3 regions of the Blautia sp. AM42-2 genome follow, and region 3 is predicted to be linked to each of the others. Evidence: a T-box and tRNA genes for the amino acid it is inferred to sense, from the RefSeq annotation. Region 3 holds a T-box; the other regions hold tRNA genes.

Region 1 (4,119 bases), on a different contig from region 3:
ATTCCGTAAAAATACACCCGCCGGAAAGGAGGCTCCGGCGGGTGCTCTAACACATGATTTCGTTGTTTTATTTGTTGTACTCTTCTAGGTATTTCTGGTAATCCTCTACCTGTTTTCCGTGGTAGTGTTTTTCTACATGGCATTTATGCACGAATTTGAATCATCGCAAAAAGGGAGCCGGAAACGCCCCGGCAGACGGTTTTTCTTCTCGTCCGCCGGGGCGTCCCTGGCTTTCTTTCTTTGTTCACTTTTTCCTGTTTTTTCTATTTCTTTCTATCCCTGGCGCTTGCACGAGGAACGGCGCACCACAACCTCCCCCGAAACGAGAATCCGTTCTTTCGGCGCTTCCGGGTGCTCCTCCCGCCATAAAAATTCATGCACCATACGGCGGCCAAGCCACTTCGTATCGACATGAACGGTTGAGAAGAACGGATACAGCATCCGGTCCTCATCATCATCAAATCCGGTCAGTGCCACATCCTCCGGCACGCGCACGCCGATTTTCCGGAAGGATTCTGTCAATCTTTTGGCGATCATATCGTTGCCGCAGACAATCGCTTCCGGCAGTGTATCGTAGCTCGCCACAATCTTGTCAAAATTTTCCGGGTAATAAAAATGATCGCTCTCCATATTGGGGCGCACAAGCTCCTCCTCGAGCGGAATGCCCGCCTGTTCCATCGCTGCAAGGAAACCGACATACCGGTCATGCATCGACTCATACGTGCTGCTGTGCTCACTTAGGAAACCGATCCGCGTCATGCCCTGCCCGATCAGATGGGACGTCAGAAGACTCACCGGTTGCACACCGTCCACACGCACGATATCGCCCATCGGCCGCTGTTCGATACCGCAGTAATGGTCGAGCTGAAAAATGCGGTATCCCAGATTTACCAGTTTCTGCATATATTCCAGCGGCAGCATTTTAATGCAGAAGATCGCATCGATATTTTCATTCAGGCCGAGCGGCAGAATGCCGTTCTCCTCCTCCCGCTCCGTCACGACCGCAACGCGCGTCTGACAGTTATTGAGGCTCGCCTCCTCGGAGATGCCGCTCACGACACGGTCCCAATAAACAGCGGCATCCCGCGTACGCAGAACCATAATATTGTAATGCTTCTCCTGCGGTGCCCGAACTTCTTCCACATATACATTTTCGCCCAGATAGCCATTTCTTTTCGCCATCCGAAGAACTCTCTCCCGCGTCACCGGAGCTACCTTCGGATCATCCTTTAATGCCATGGCAACCGTATTCCGGGACAATCCCAGCTCCTTTGCCATACTCTGTATCGTTACTTTCCCCATAACTTCCTCCCTGTTTTTTCTGCGCAATTCATTTTTCTTCCGCACACGTCTTTGTCTGTAAGAAAAAAAGTGCCGTAAAACGACACTCTTACCGATCGGGGCAACAGGATTTGAACCTGCGACCTCACGGCCCCCAGCCGTGCGCGCTACCAAGCTACGCCATACCCCGTAATCATGTTTTCATTATACCAGCGAACTTCTGAAAAATCAATGTTATTTTTCCCTCTCCCGTTTCATTACATTCATTTCTTTATTTCGTGTCATATTCTCTTTTATTTTACTATATTGTCACTTTTTCTTTCTGAATATGTAATTTTTCGACGTTTTCCACGTATCATAAGTGAAAGGGGAAAATCGTATGCCATACAAACTTTCACCTCTGGCATGCCCGTCTGCAAAGACTATGTAAAAACTGAATAAAAGGAGACATCGTAATGGAAACTGAAATTTACTTTCTACTACACTCTTTAGGAATTGGTGCAAAATACCGCGGATTTCGCTATCTCGCCTATGGTATCGCTTTATGCATGGAAGACGAAGATTATCTCCTTCGGGTCAGCAAAACGCTGTACCCAAAGATCGCGCAAACGTTTCAGGTATCGTCCTCCTGCGTCGAACGAGACATCCGCACCGCTATTTCCGTCTGCTGGACCCGCGGAAACCGTGATCTGCTCTTTTCGCTTTCTGTGCATCCGGTTCTGACAAAACCGACCAATTCCGAATTTTTTGATATTTTAAGTTCTTATATCAAATACTACCGTGCTTTTCCTGCCTGTCGTCAGGAGGCATAAAAAAACGAATACAGAAAAGATAACACTTCCGCGCCCTATCATATTGGGGGATATGCATGGCGCAGAAGTGTTTTTTCTATGATAAAACGATAGAACAAAAAAAGGAGACTGCCCGCAAAGGCAGCCTCCCGATATGGATCATTTGACAGCAAACCGATTAGTTATTGATCAGTTTGTCCTCGTTGCTCCAGCTGTACAGTTTTCTGACTTCTTCTCCGACTTTCTCTGACGGATGCTCTGCAGCTTTTCTTCTCATTGCACGGAAGTGAGCCTGTCCGCCTGCTGGGGACATATCCAGAAGGAAGTCTTTTGCGAAAGTACCATCCTGGATATCGGAAAGGATCTTCTTCATGGTCTTCTTGGTTTCTTCTGTGATGATCTTCGGTCCGGTGATGTAATCGCCGTACTCGGCTGTGTTGGAGATGGAGTATCTCATTCCGGAGAATCCCGACTGATAGATCAGGTCTACGATCAGTTTCATCTCATGGATGCACTCGAAGTATGCGTTTCTTGGGTCGTATCCAGCCTCGCACAGAGTCTCAAATCCAGCCTGCATCAGGGCGCATACACCGCCGCAGAGAACTGCCTGCTCACCGAACAGGTCTGTTTCGGTCTCAGTTCTGAAGGTTGTCTCCAGAAGACCAGCTCTTGCTCCGCCGATTCCAAGGCCGTAAGCCAGTGCTCTGTCCAGAGCTTTTCCGGTGTAATCCTGCTCAACAGCAACCAGGCAAGGAGTTCCTTTGCCAGCCTGATACTCGCTTCTTACTGTGTGGCCAGGTGCTTTCGGAGCGATCATAGCTACATCTACGTTCTTCGGAGGTACGATCTGTCCGAAGTGGATAGCGAAACCATGAGCGAACATCAGCATGTTGCCCTCTTCCAGGTTTGGCTCGATATCTTTTTTGTACATTGCAGCCTGTTTCTCATCGTTGATCAGGATCATGATGATATCAGCCTGTTTTGCAGCCTCAGCAGCGGTGTATACTTTGAATCCCTGTGCCTCTGCTTTTGCCCAGGATTTGCTGCCTTCATAAAGTCCAATAATAACATCACAGCCGGAATCTTTCAGGTTCAGTGCATGAGCATGTCCCTGGCTTCCGTAGCCGATAATTGCGATTTTTTTGCCTTCCAGTAAAGAGAGATTACAATCTTCCTGATAAAAAAGTCTTGCTGCCATTTTATTTTCCTCCATAATATATAGAATGTCTTGACCGGCGGCAGGTCGGTCAATTTATACAGCGAAAAGCATTTCTGCCTTTTGCTGTTTGTCAGGGAAATGAACTTTTCTATACAAAAATTTCATTCCTCTAGCAAACGTATGTAATGTGATCTGCGTTAATCGAGGTAACGCACATCGTGGGCTCCTCTGGAGAGTCCTGTCACTCCTGTTCTGGCCAGTTCCAGGATTTCGTATCCCTGTACCAGATTCAGGAACCCTTCGAGCTTTGACTGGTTTCCGGTCAGCTCTACAATCAGGCTTTCCTGTCCCACATCCACGATTCTTCCACGGAAGACATCGGAGATGGCGATGACATTGCGGCGTTCATTTTCATTCACACGGATTTTGACCAGCATCAGCTCTCGTCTGACACTCTCGTCCGGCTTCAGCTCTTTGATATCCCGCACATCGACAAGTTTTGCCAGCTGTTTTTTGATCTGCTCCAGAATCATTTCATCACTGCAGTACAGAACAACAGTCATTCTTGTGTATCGCGGGTCTGCTGTCACACCGGCGGTGATCGTCTCGATATTGTATCCGCGTCGGCTGAAAAGACCAGCTACTCTGCTTAAAAGTCCCGGCGTATTATCCACCAGCAGGGATAATGTTCTTTTCTGTTCCATAAACACCAACTTTCCTCCATCCGCAGGCGCCGCGGATTTTCAGCAATTTCTTACAACTTCCAACGCCTTATCCAATATATTAGCAACTTATCCTCACTTTGTCAACAAAAATTTTACCAAATTATTCTTTTGGGCAAAAATCTTTTGCCTCCTGTGGTTCCCATTTGCATACCTTCCGGTCATA
Region 2 (4,119 bases), on a different contig from region 3:
ACCTTGCCTTGTTCCGCAAAAAAGGCGAAGCCATTCCTTATGAGACAGAAGAAAAGCCGATCGAAAAGAAAAACAAAAAACAGAAAAACCGGAAAAAAGACCGCGGAACGGAAGCACCGGGTCCGTCGAAAGCAGAAAAACAGATCCTTTCCGATTTCCTGTCCCGGATGACAGCACCGATCCCGGTGGAGGAACTGGAAGTCCGCGCCGGAAAAGTATACCATTCCCCGTCCCTGCCGGATGGCGTGCGGAATCTTCATTTCCTGCGGAACGGTCTGTATCTCGGTGAACTGAAAAAAGACCGTTTCGAGCCGTCACAGCCGTTTGCCGTGACACTCGCCGCGGACAAGTTCAAAGATTACATGAATTTAAAGGCAGATGACGAGCGTACCGAAAAATATCTCCACGGTGAGACAATTTCCGTAGAGCCGGGAGAGACCGCATCGCCGTCGGGCTGGAAGCTGGTCTGCGTCGATGGATTCGGCCTTGGATGGGGCAAACTGGTCAATGGAACCTTGAAAAATAAGTACCCTGTTGGATGGAGAAAGTAGAAAAATCATGCCAGTTTTTGCAGGAAAAACGTCGAAATATTACAAAGTTATTAACAGAAATTAAAAAAGACTTTCATTTCAGACATACTTGTGTTATAATGGCAAAGTACGGCGGGAAAAAAGGCCCATTTTCCGCAGTAACTTGGAGTGACAATCAGCAACAGAACGTAATAAGTATGAGGTGTACGACATGAAAAAAAAGAAATTATTCAGCCTGGTTTTGGCCACAGTGCTTACGGCAGCAACCGTTCTGCCATGCTATGGTGCCAGTACAAAGGAGAAAATTTCAAATGCTCAGGCAGAACAGGCTGCCGCACAGTCTCAGCTTGACAGCATACAGAGCAGGATTGACGAACTCAATTCCAAAAAGGGACAATCAGAAGAATATCTTTCCGAACTGAACCAGCAGCTGGACGATCTGCAGAACCGTCTGCAGGAGCTTCAGGATCAGTATGATGCGAAGCAGAACGAACTGGTACAGATTCAGGCAGATCTGGAAGATGCAAAAGCAAAAGAAGAAGAGCAGTACGAGGCGATGAAGCTCCGTATCCAGTATATGTATGAAAATTCCTCCGGAAACGGATACATGGCAATGCTCTTTTCTTCCAAAAGCATTTCAGAGCTGATCAGCCGGGCAGAATACATACAGAAAATTTCCGATTTCGACCGCGATCTTATGCAGGAGTATGAGGACACGGTAAACCAGGTAAAAGAAAAAGAAACACAGGTGCAGGAAGAGCAGGCAGCGATCGTAGAACTGCAGCAGCAGAGCAGCGATCAGCAGGAAGCCATCCAGGAGCTGTACGCAGCAGCTTATCAGGAACTCCGTACCTACTCAGCAGAGCTGGACGATGCAAAATCCAGCGAGAGTACACTGGTAGATGAAATCAACAGCAAAGCAGATGCAATCAACGACCTGATCCGTCAGGCGAAAGAAGAGGAGATTGCAGCGCAGAAGAAAGCAGAAGAGGAAGCAGCCGCCGCCGCCGCACAGCAGGCTGCCGCAGAAGCTGAGGCAGAGGCCGCCAGAAAACAGGCAGCCGAGGCAGAGGCCGCAAGAGTCGCAGCCGCAGAAGCAGCAAATGCCGCAGCGAAAGCAGATACCGATACAAGCAGCAGCTCCGGAAGCAGTTCTTCGGACAGCAGCGCATCCTCCACGACAACGGAGAGTCCATCCGCGTCAGATACTTCCAGCAGCTCCTCCAGCGGAACATACCTTGGAAGATTTAAACTGACAGGCTATTGCTCCTGTTCCATCTGTACCGGACAGTGGTCCGGCGGATCCACCGCGAGCGGAACCACACCGACCGCAGGAAGAACGATCGCCATGGGCGGTGTACCATTCGGAACGAAACTGATGATCAACGGCCAGGTTTACACGGTAGAAGACCGCGGAACCGCTTACGGCCACGTAGACATCTTCTGCAGCAGCCATTCCGAGGCGCTGAGCTTCGGCGTGCAGTATGCAGATGTATATCAGCTGAGCTGAGAAACAAAGATAAGAGATATGCCGGAACAGAACTTCCGGCATATCTCTTTTTTTGACTTTCTCAGAAACTGTCATTCTAAAAGAACACCAAAAAGGCCGCAAACCCGTGTAAAATGTACCTTTTGAAGCAATAATAAAAAAAATTAAAAAAATTTCAAAAAAGGTGTTGACATTCCTATAGACATCATATATAATAGCTATTGTTGACGGACGAGAGTTCAGAAAACAAAAAATCGAAGCGTGGCTCAGTTTGGTAGAGCGCTGCGTTCGGGACGCAGAGGTCGTGGGTTCGAATCCCGTCGCTTCGACTGGAATGAAAATGCCGAAAGCCTTGACAATCAAGAGCTTCGGCATTTTTTCGTATGTCAGAAAGAGAACAGGAAAACAGGGAAAAATATCTGGTCACGAATTTAGTCACGAATTTTTCAGACCGATAGGAAAAGAGTACACGAGGAGGAAATTTTTGTGAAAGCATTATTTTTTGATATTGATGGAACGTTACTGAGTGAGATTACAAAAGAAATTCCGAAGAGCGCGCTCGATGCATTGAAAAAGACAGCGGAAAAAGGAAATCTTACGTTTATTAATACCGGCCGCACCTGGTCGGAGCTGCCCGAGGAGCTGAAAAAGCTTCCATTTTCCGGATTTCTGTGCGGCTGCGGGACCTATCTGCGCCGGGACGGCGAAATCCTGATGCATCAGACGATTCCGAAAAAGCGCTGTGAGGAAATCCCGGTTATTTTAAAGGAGTGCAGGATCGGCATGATTCTGGAGGGAACGGATAATGTTTATTTTTCGTCGGAGGTATCCCGTTTTCGGGAGGTCGAGCAGACCCGTGCCTATTTCGCTGCTGTCGGAATCGGACTCGCAGAGACAGCGGAGACAAAAGGAATCATTTACGATAAATTTTGTATCGTAACCGATGCACAGTCTGATATAGAACGTATGTACCGTGAATTTGAGCAGGAGTTTGATATCATGGATCGCCGCGGCGGTGTATACGAGATCGTTCCGCACGGCTGCAGCAAAGGAACAGCTGTGGACTATGCGCTGAAACAGTTTCAGCTGGAGAAAGAAGATGCATACGTATTTGGCGACAGCAGCAACGACCTTACCATGTTCCGGTGCGGCGCACACACCATTGCGCTTGGAAAACATGATGAGATTCTGGATCCGTACACAGAGTACGTAACCGATACCGTCGAGCGGGACGGCGTGGCAAAGGCGATGGAGCATTACGGATTGATCTGACAGAAAAACAGAAGAAAAGAAAGCGAAGGGGCGCATTTGAAAAGAAATTTTCAGGTGTGCCCCTTTGGTTGCAATTTTCTGAAAAAGGAAACAAGAAAAGCAGCGTCTGAAAAGGTATGTGCATTGCAAAGTAAAAAATTTCGTGGTAATATAAAAATGAATTTTTGTGCATATTTGTAATGATACCAGGAGGTGAGCGTTCAGAAGTTCCATGGAAACAGAAAAAAATCAGATAAATAAAAAAAGCCTCAGATACCGTTTTACAGCAGGAACGATCGGAGTGCTTCTTACGCTGGGTGCGGTTGTTGTTTCCACATATGCCTGGTATGTGTACAACACGGGACGTCATACGACAAAAGTACGTATGGCAGCCGGAGCAGGAATCAATCTGCAGATCAGCAATGCCTACGATGGTGTTTATGGTTCTGCCGCCGTATTGGACAGCTTTTCCGGCCAGCTCAATCCGGTATCGACGAACCGGATCAGCGGAGGTTTTCAGAAAGTGCTCGGCTTCACAAACGGAACGGAAAACCAGTCCAATCTGGTGGCGAATCTGTTTGGAAGAGGCGACTACAGCGATTATTATAAAACCAGCCTGTTCCTGCGGAGTAATGGAAAATCCACCGACATCTATCTTTCCGATATCGGCTTTGAGGACAGCGATGAAAACAATCCGATCTCATCAGCGATTCGTGCAGGTTTCGTAATACACCAGGCCGGACTGGACCAGCCGACAGAAAATGAGTATATCTTTGAAATCAGCGATAAAAAGAATCCGCAGGCGGAGTACAACACGGCGACCGGAGAAGAGGGTTACGTTCTGGACAG
Region 3 (4,119 bases):
ATCTCTTCGTTCACCATTCCGCTCGGCGCAACCATCAACATGGATGGTACCTCCATTATGCAGGGTGTCGCTGTCATCTTCATCGCAGAGGCGTACGGTATTCATCTGACCCCGGCAAACCTCGCAACGGTTGTTGTTACCGCAACACTGGCTTCCATCGGTACCGCCGGTATCCCAAGCGTCGGCCTTGTTACCCTGGCTATGGTGCTGAATTCCGTCGGACTGCCAACGGAGGGTATCGCTCTTATCATGGGTATCGACCGTATTCTCGATATGCTGCGTACCGCAGTCAACATCACAGGCGATGCTGTCTGCACAACGATTGTCAGCCATCAGGAAAAGGCGCTCAACCGCGAAGTATTCAATCGCAATTAACTGCAATAAACTGCTTGCGAAAAGCCTTTTTCAGACACGCTCTAAGGCTAAGAAAACGCGTTCCCATCGGAAACCCCTGTGGTTTCCGGCGGGAACGCGTTTTTCTTATCTTATTTTTCTGTTACAGTTCAAATGCCTGGCGGATGCTGTCGTAATGCAGGAATTTACCTTCTGCGGCGTACCCTTTGATTTCGTCCAACGTAGCAAAACGGTAGCCGTCTGTTTCTTCCTCCTGAAGATGGAGATCTTCGTCTTTGACATCCATCACGAAGCGATAGACATCGACAAAGTAATTGTCTCCCTCATCCGGGTTGATGCGCCGGTAGGTAAAGAGATAACCGCCGTCAGCCTTGCTCACATCGAGTCCGGTTTCCTCTCTGACCTCACGGCGCACGGCCTCCCAGGAGCTCTCTCCTGCCTGTGCCGCGCCGCCGGAAACCTCCCACCAGCCCGGTGCCCAGGCTTTCGTCATGACACGTTTTGTGATAAGAAAGGTTCCGTCCGGTCTTGCGATTACGCCGAGCACCGTCAGGTGAAACTCGCCCGGCTTCATATGCCAGTCATTCCGTTTCATCGTGCGGCCGGTCGGCTGTTTGTTTTCATCATAGATATCCCAGAGTTCCATATCGTGTTTTCTCCTGTCGAACTTCTTCCGAGCCCCATCTCGATTTTTCTTCCCTTTCGCATGGTTATAAATCATTACAGATACTGTTTAATCTCTTCCATCACATTTTCCAGCGGAATCTGTGTTTTCAGAGTCTTATCGCGGGATGCAACCTCGACAACGCCCTGTTTCATGTTTTTCGGGCTTACGATGATGCGCAACGGAATGCCGAGCAGGTCGGCATCGGCAAACATTACGCCGGCTCTGACGCTTCTGTCGTCGTAAATCACTTCGATGCCTGCATTCTGCAGATCCTCGTACAGCTTGTCCGCATATGCTCTGACTTCCTCGTCATCGACGCGGACTGCACAGAGGTGTACCTGCCACGGAGCGATAGCTTTCGGCCAGATCGGGCCGTACTCATCGTGATGTGCCTCGCAGACCGATGCTGCCAGACGGCCGACACCGATACCGTAGCATCCCATGATCGGGGTCTTGCTCTCGCCATTTGCATCGACATAGGTCATATTCATGGATTTTGTATATTTGGTTCCAAGCTGGAAGATATTTCCGACCTCGATACCTCTGGAGATCTTCACGGTCTTTTTGCCGCATTTCGGGCAGATGCCGCCCTCCTGGATTTTTGCAAAATCGTGATACTCGGCATTCGGAACGTCGCGCTCCATATCGAGTCCTTTGTAATGATGCTCTGCCTCGTTGGCTCCGCAGGAAAGGTTGTTTCTTCCCTCGAGGGATTTATCATAGAGAACAACGGCATCTCCGTTCACCTTCAGGTTCACCGGTCCGATGTAGCCTGCGTTCAGGCCGCATTCTTCGGTAATCACAGCTGCGTGAACCTGCTCGCCGAGGAAGTTGACCAGCTTCGTCTCGTTGACTTCGAGATCACCGCGGATGAAAAGGACAACGTATTTATCATCAACATTCTGCTGATAAACAACGGCTTTGCAGGAGTTCTTTGTCTCGTCTCCGAAGAAATTGCAGACGTCTTCAATGGTGTGGACGTTCGGTGTATAAACCTTTTCGAGTGCAGCGGATTCTGCGTCTCTTGCGATGTCGGAAATATTCTCAGCTGCCTCCATGTTGGCTCTGTAATCGCAGGAATCACACAGAACGATGGAATCCTCTCCGACCGGAGTCAGAAGCATGAACTCATGGGAGATGTTGCCGCCCATCATACCGGAATCGGATTTGACAGATACCACCTCCGGCACGCCGACACGCTCGAAGATACGCTCGTATGCTGCGTGGCATTTCTCGTAATACTGCTCCAGATCTTCCTGGCTGGTATGGAAGGAGTAAGCATCCTTCATCGTAAACTCACGCACACGGATCAGGCCGGCTCTCGGACGGGCCTCATCACGGAATTTTGTCTGGATCTGATAGATCATAAACGGATATTTGGTGTAGCTCTGTGCATACTCGCGAACGAGATGTACGGCTGCCTCCTCGTGGGTCATGCCGAGTACCATTTTGGCATTGTTGCGATCGGTGAAACGCAGCAGCTCATCGCCGATGCTATCGTAACGGCCAGACTCATCCCACAGAGAAGCCGGCATGACAACCGGGAACTGCACTTCCTGGCCGTCGATTTTGTCCATCTCCTCGCGCAGGATCTGCTCGATTTTGCGCACAATGCGGCGCAGCGGCAGATAGGAAGAATAGATTCCGTTTGCCATATATTTGATGTATCCGCCTTTTACCATAATAGCATGGCTGTCGATGACACAGTCAGCAGGTCTTTCTTTGAAGCGCTCTCCTACTAATTTTTCAAGTTTCATTTTCTGATTTCCTCCTTGTTTTTTGGATTTTCAACATCTGAAATCTTCCAGACGCGAGAACATTCCAGCCTGTCCGATTTTAAGCTTTTATACAACATTTTACGCACCTAACTCATCACTGAAGTAACGAGAATGCGATGCTTCGTTTTCAAACAAAAAAGCCCTAAACCGCAAGCTGCAGTTTAGGGCGAATTTTTTTATCCGCGGTACCACCTAAATTCAGGAAAACTCCTGCACTCTGACACAGAGCATTTGTACCCCACGATTTTTGTATTTTGTAATACGCGTGATCTCTGCTCTCTGTACCTTCTCTGTAACGGGAGATCCCGGTGCAGCCTACGAAATAAATTTTCCCTGATGGATTTTCTTCTCTTCGGTGCACAGCTCCAAGACCGGTTCACGATAGATTCTGCAAAAAGCTTTCACCTGCCGCTTTCTCTCTGAATGCGCTCTGTCGCTACTGTTTCTTTTCGTCGCTTTTTCACTGCACTGATTGTAGCAGAAACCGGAAAAGAATGCAAGCCCGTTCCTTCTGCTTTTTCTGCTTGACACTCCCCACAGGTTACAGGCCTTCCCGGTACATTCTGCTGATTGCCGCCTGAGCTTCCTCGGACTGTTTTTTCTCAATCCATGCTTTGCGGTCACTCAAAATAGCCAGCATCTCATCGACAACGTCCTCGGCGCGCGGGCTTGTGACGCGGTAGAGATAGCCGAGCATCCGCGTGGCGGTAAAGTCCGTGTTCATCTGGCGGTATGCAATTTCCCGGCAGAAGTCGTCCGGGTAACCGTTGTGTTTTAACGCACGGTACAATTCGTCATTTCTCGTTTCTGGCATTGCCTGTCTCCCTTTTTCCTTTAAACATTTACGTTTCCGCTGTTCAGGCCTTCCGTCTTTTCCTCAAGTGGCAGCCAGTCCAGTGCCTTTTTGATCCACTCATCCCAGAAATCCCATTCATGGCCACCCTTGCTCTCATAGTAGACAATGTCCATGCCGCTCTCTTCCATCCGTTTATGGTAGAGACGGTTTACTTCCAGAAGTCCGTCCTCTGTTCCGCACGCCTGGAATACCGTCGGCACATTGACAGACGGATCTTTTTTCCGTGCTTCCTTTAACTGCTCGATAAGAACAGCCGGGTTTTTGTCACTCTTTGCTGCTTCGACCAGATTTCCGAAATAACCTTCTTCATGTGCAAAGCTGTCCGCTCTGCTCTCTTCCGGATTTTCCAGCACATGAAGTGCACCGGACAGGCAGATCACAGCCCCGAAGGTATCGTGATATTTCAAGCCATTTCTGAGTGCGCCAAAACCACCCATGGAAAGGCCTCCGATAAAGGTGTCTTC

What was found. A T-box is a leader RNA that pairs with one kind of tRNA and senses whether it is charged. The one in region 3 lies ahead of DW915_RS09075 (proline--tRNA ligase), so its partner is inferred to be a tRNA-Pro.
Region 1: it has a tRNA-Pro gene. The T-box ahead of DW915_RS09075 (proline--tRNA ligase) is inferred to sense a tRNA for this amino acid. The anticodon was not compared.
Region 2: it has a tRNA-Pro gene. The T-box ahead of DW915_RS09075 (proline--tRNA ligase) is inferred to sense a tRNA for this amino acid. The anticodon was not compared.

Annotation. Positions count from the first base shown of each region.
Region 1 covers NZ_QUIM01000001.1:249,696-253,814, reverse strand. The annotation lists gene DW915_RS01245 (LacI family DNA-binding transcriptional regulator) at 274-1,302, opposite strand; tRNA gene DW915_RS01240 (tRNA-Pro) at 1,398-1,471, opposite strand; gene DW915_RS01235 (sporulation initiation factor Spo0A C-terminal domain-containing protein) at 1,737-2,093, shown strand; gene ilvC (ketol-acid reductoisomerase) at 2,251-3,270, opposite strand; gene ilvN (acetolactate synthase small subunit) at 3,429-3,935, opposite strand; gene DW915_RS01220 (glycoside hydrolase family 2 protein) at 4,057-4,119, opposite strand, start outside.
Region 2 covers NZ_QUIM01000003.1:195,325-199,443, forward strand. The annotation lists gene DW915_RS06215 (RsmF rRNA methyltransferase first C-terminal domain-containing protein) at 1-551, shown strand, start outside; gene DW915_RS06220 (PcsB-like coiled-coil domain-containing protein) at 742-2,040, shown strand; tRNA gene DW915_RS06225 (tRNA-Pro) at 2,275-2,348, shown strand; gene DW915_RS06230 (Cof-type HAD-IIB family hydrolase) at 2,506-3,291, shown strand; gene DW915_RS06235 (hypothetical protein) at 3,503-4,119, shown strand, end outside.
Region 3 covers NZ_QUIM01000006.1:156,312-160,430, reverse strand. The annotation lists gene DW915_RS09085 (dicarboxylate/amino acid:cation symporter) at 1-375, shown strand, start outside; gene DW915_RS09080 (NUDIX hydrolase) at 497-1,000, opposite strand; gene DW915_RS09075 (proline--tRNA ligase) at 1,075-2,778, opposite strand; T-box leader at 2,959-3,261, opposite strand; gene DW915_RS09065 (hypothetical protein) at 3,341-3,613, opposite strand; gene DW915_RS09060 (alpha/beta hydrolase) at 3,634-4,119, opposite strand, start outside.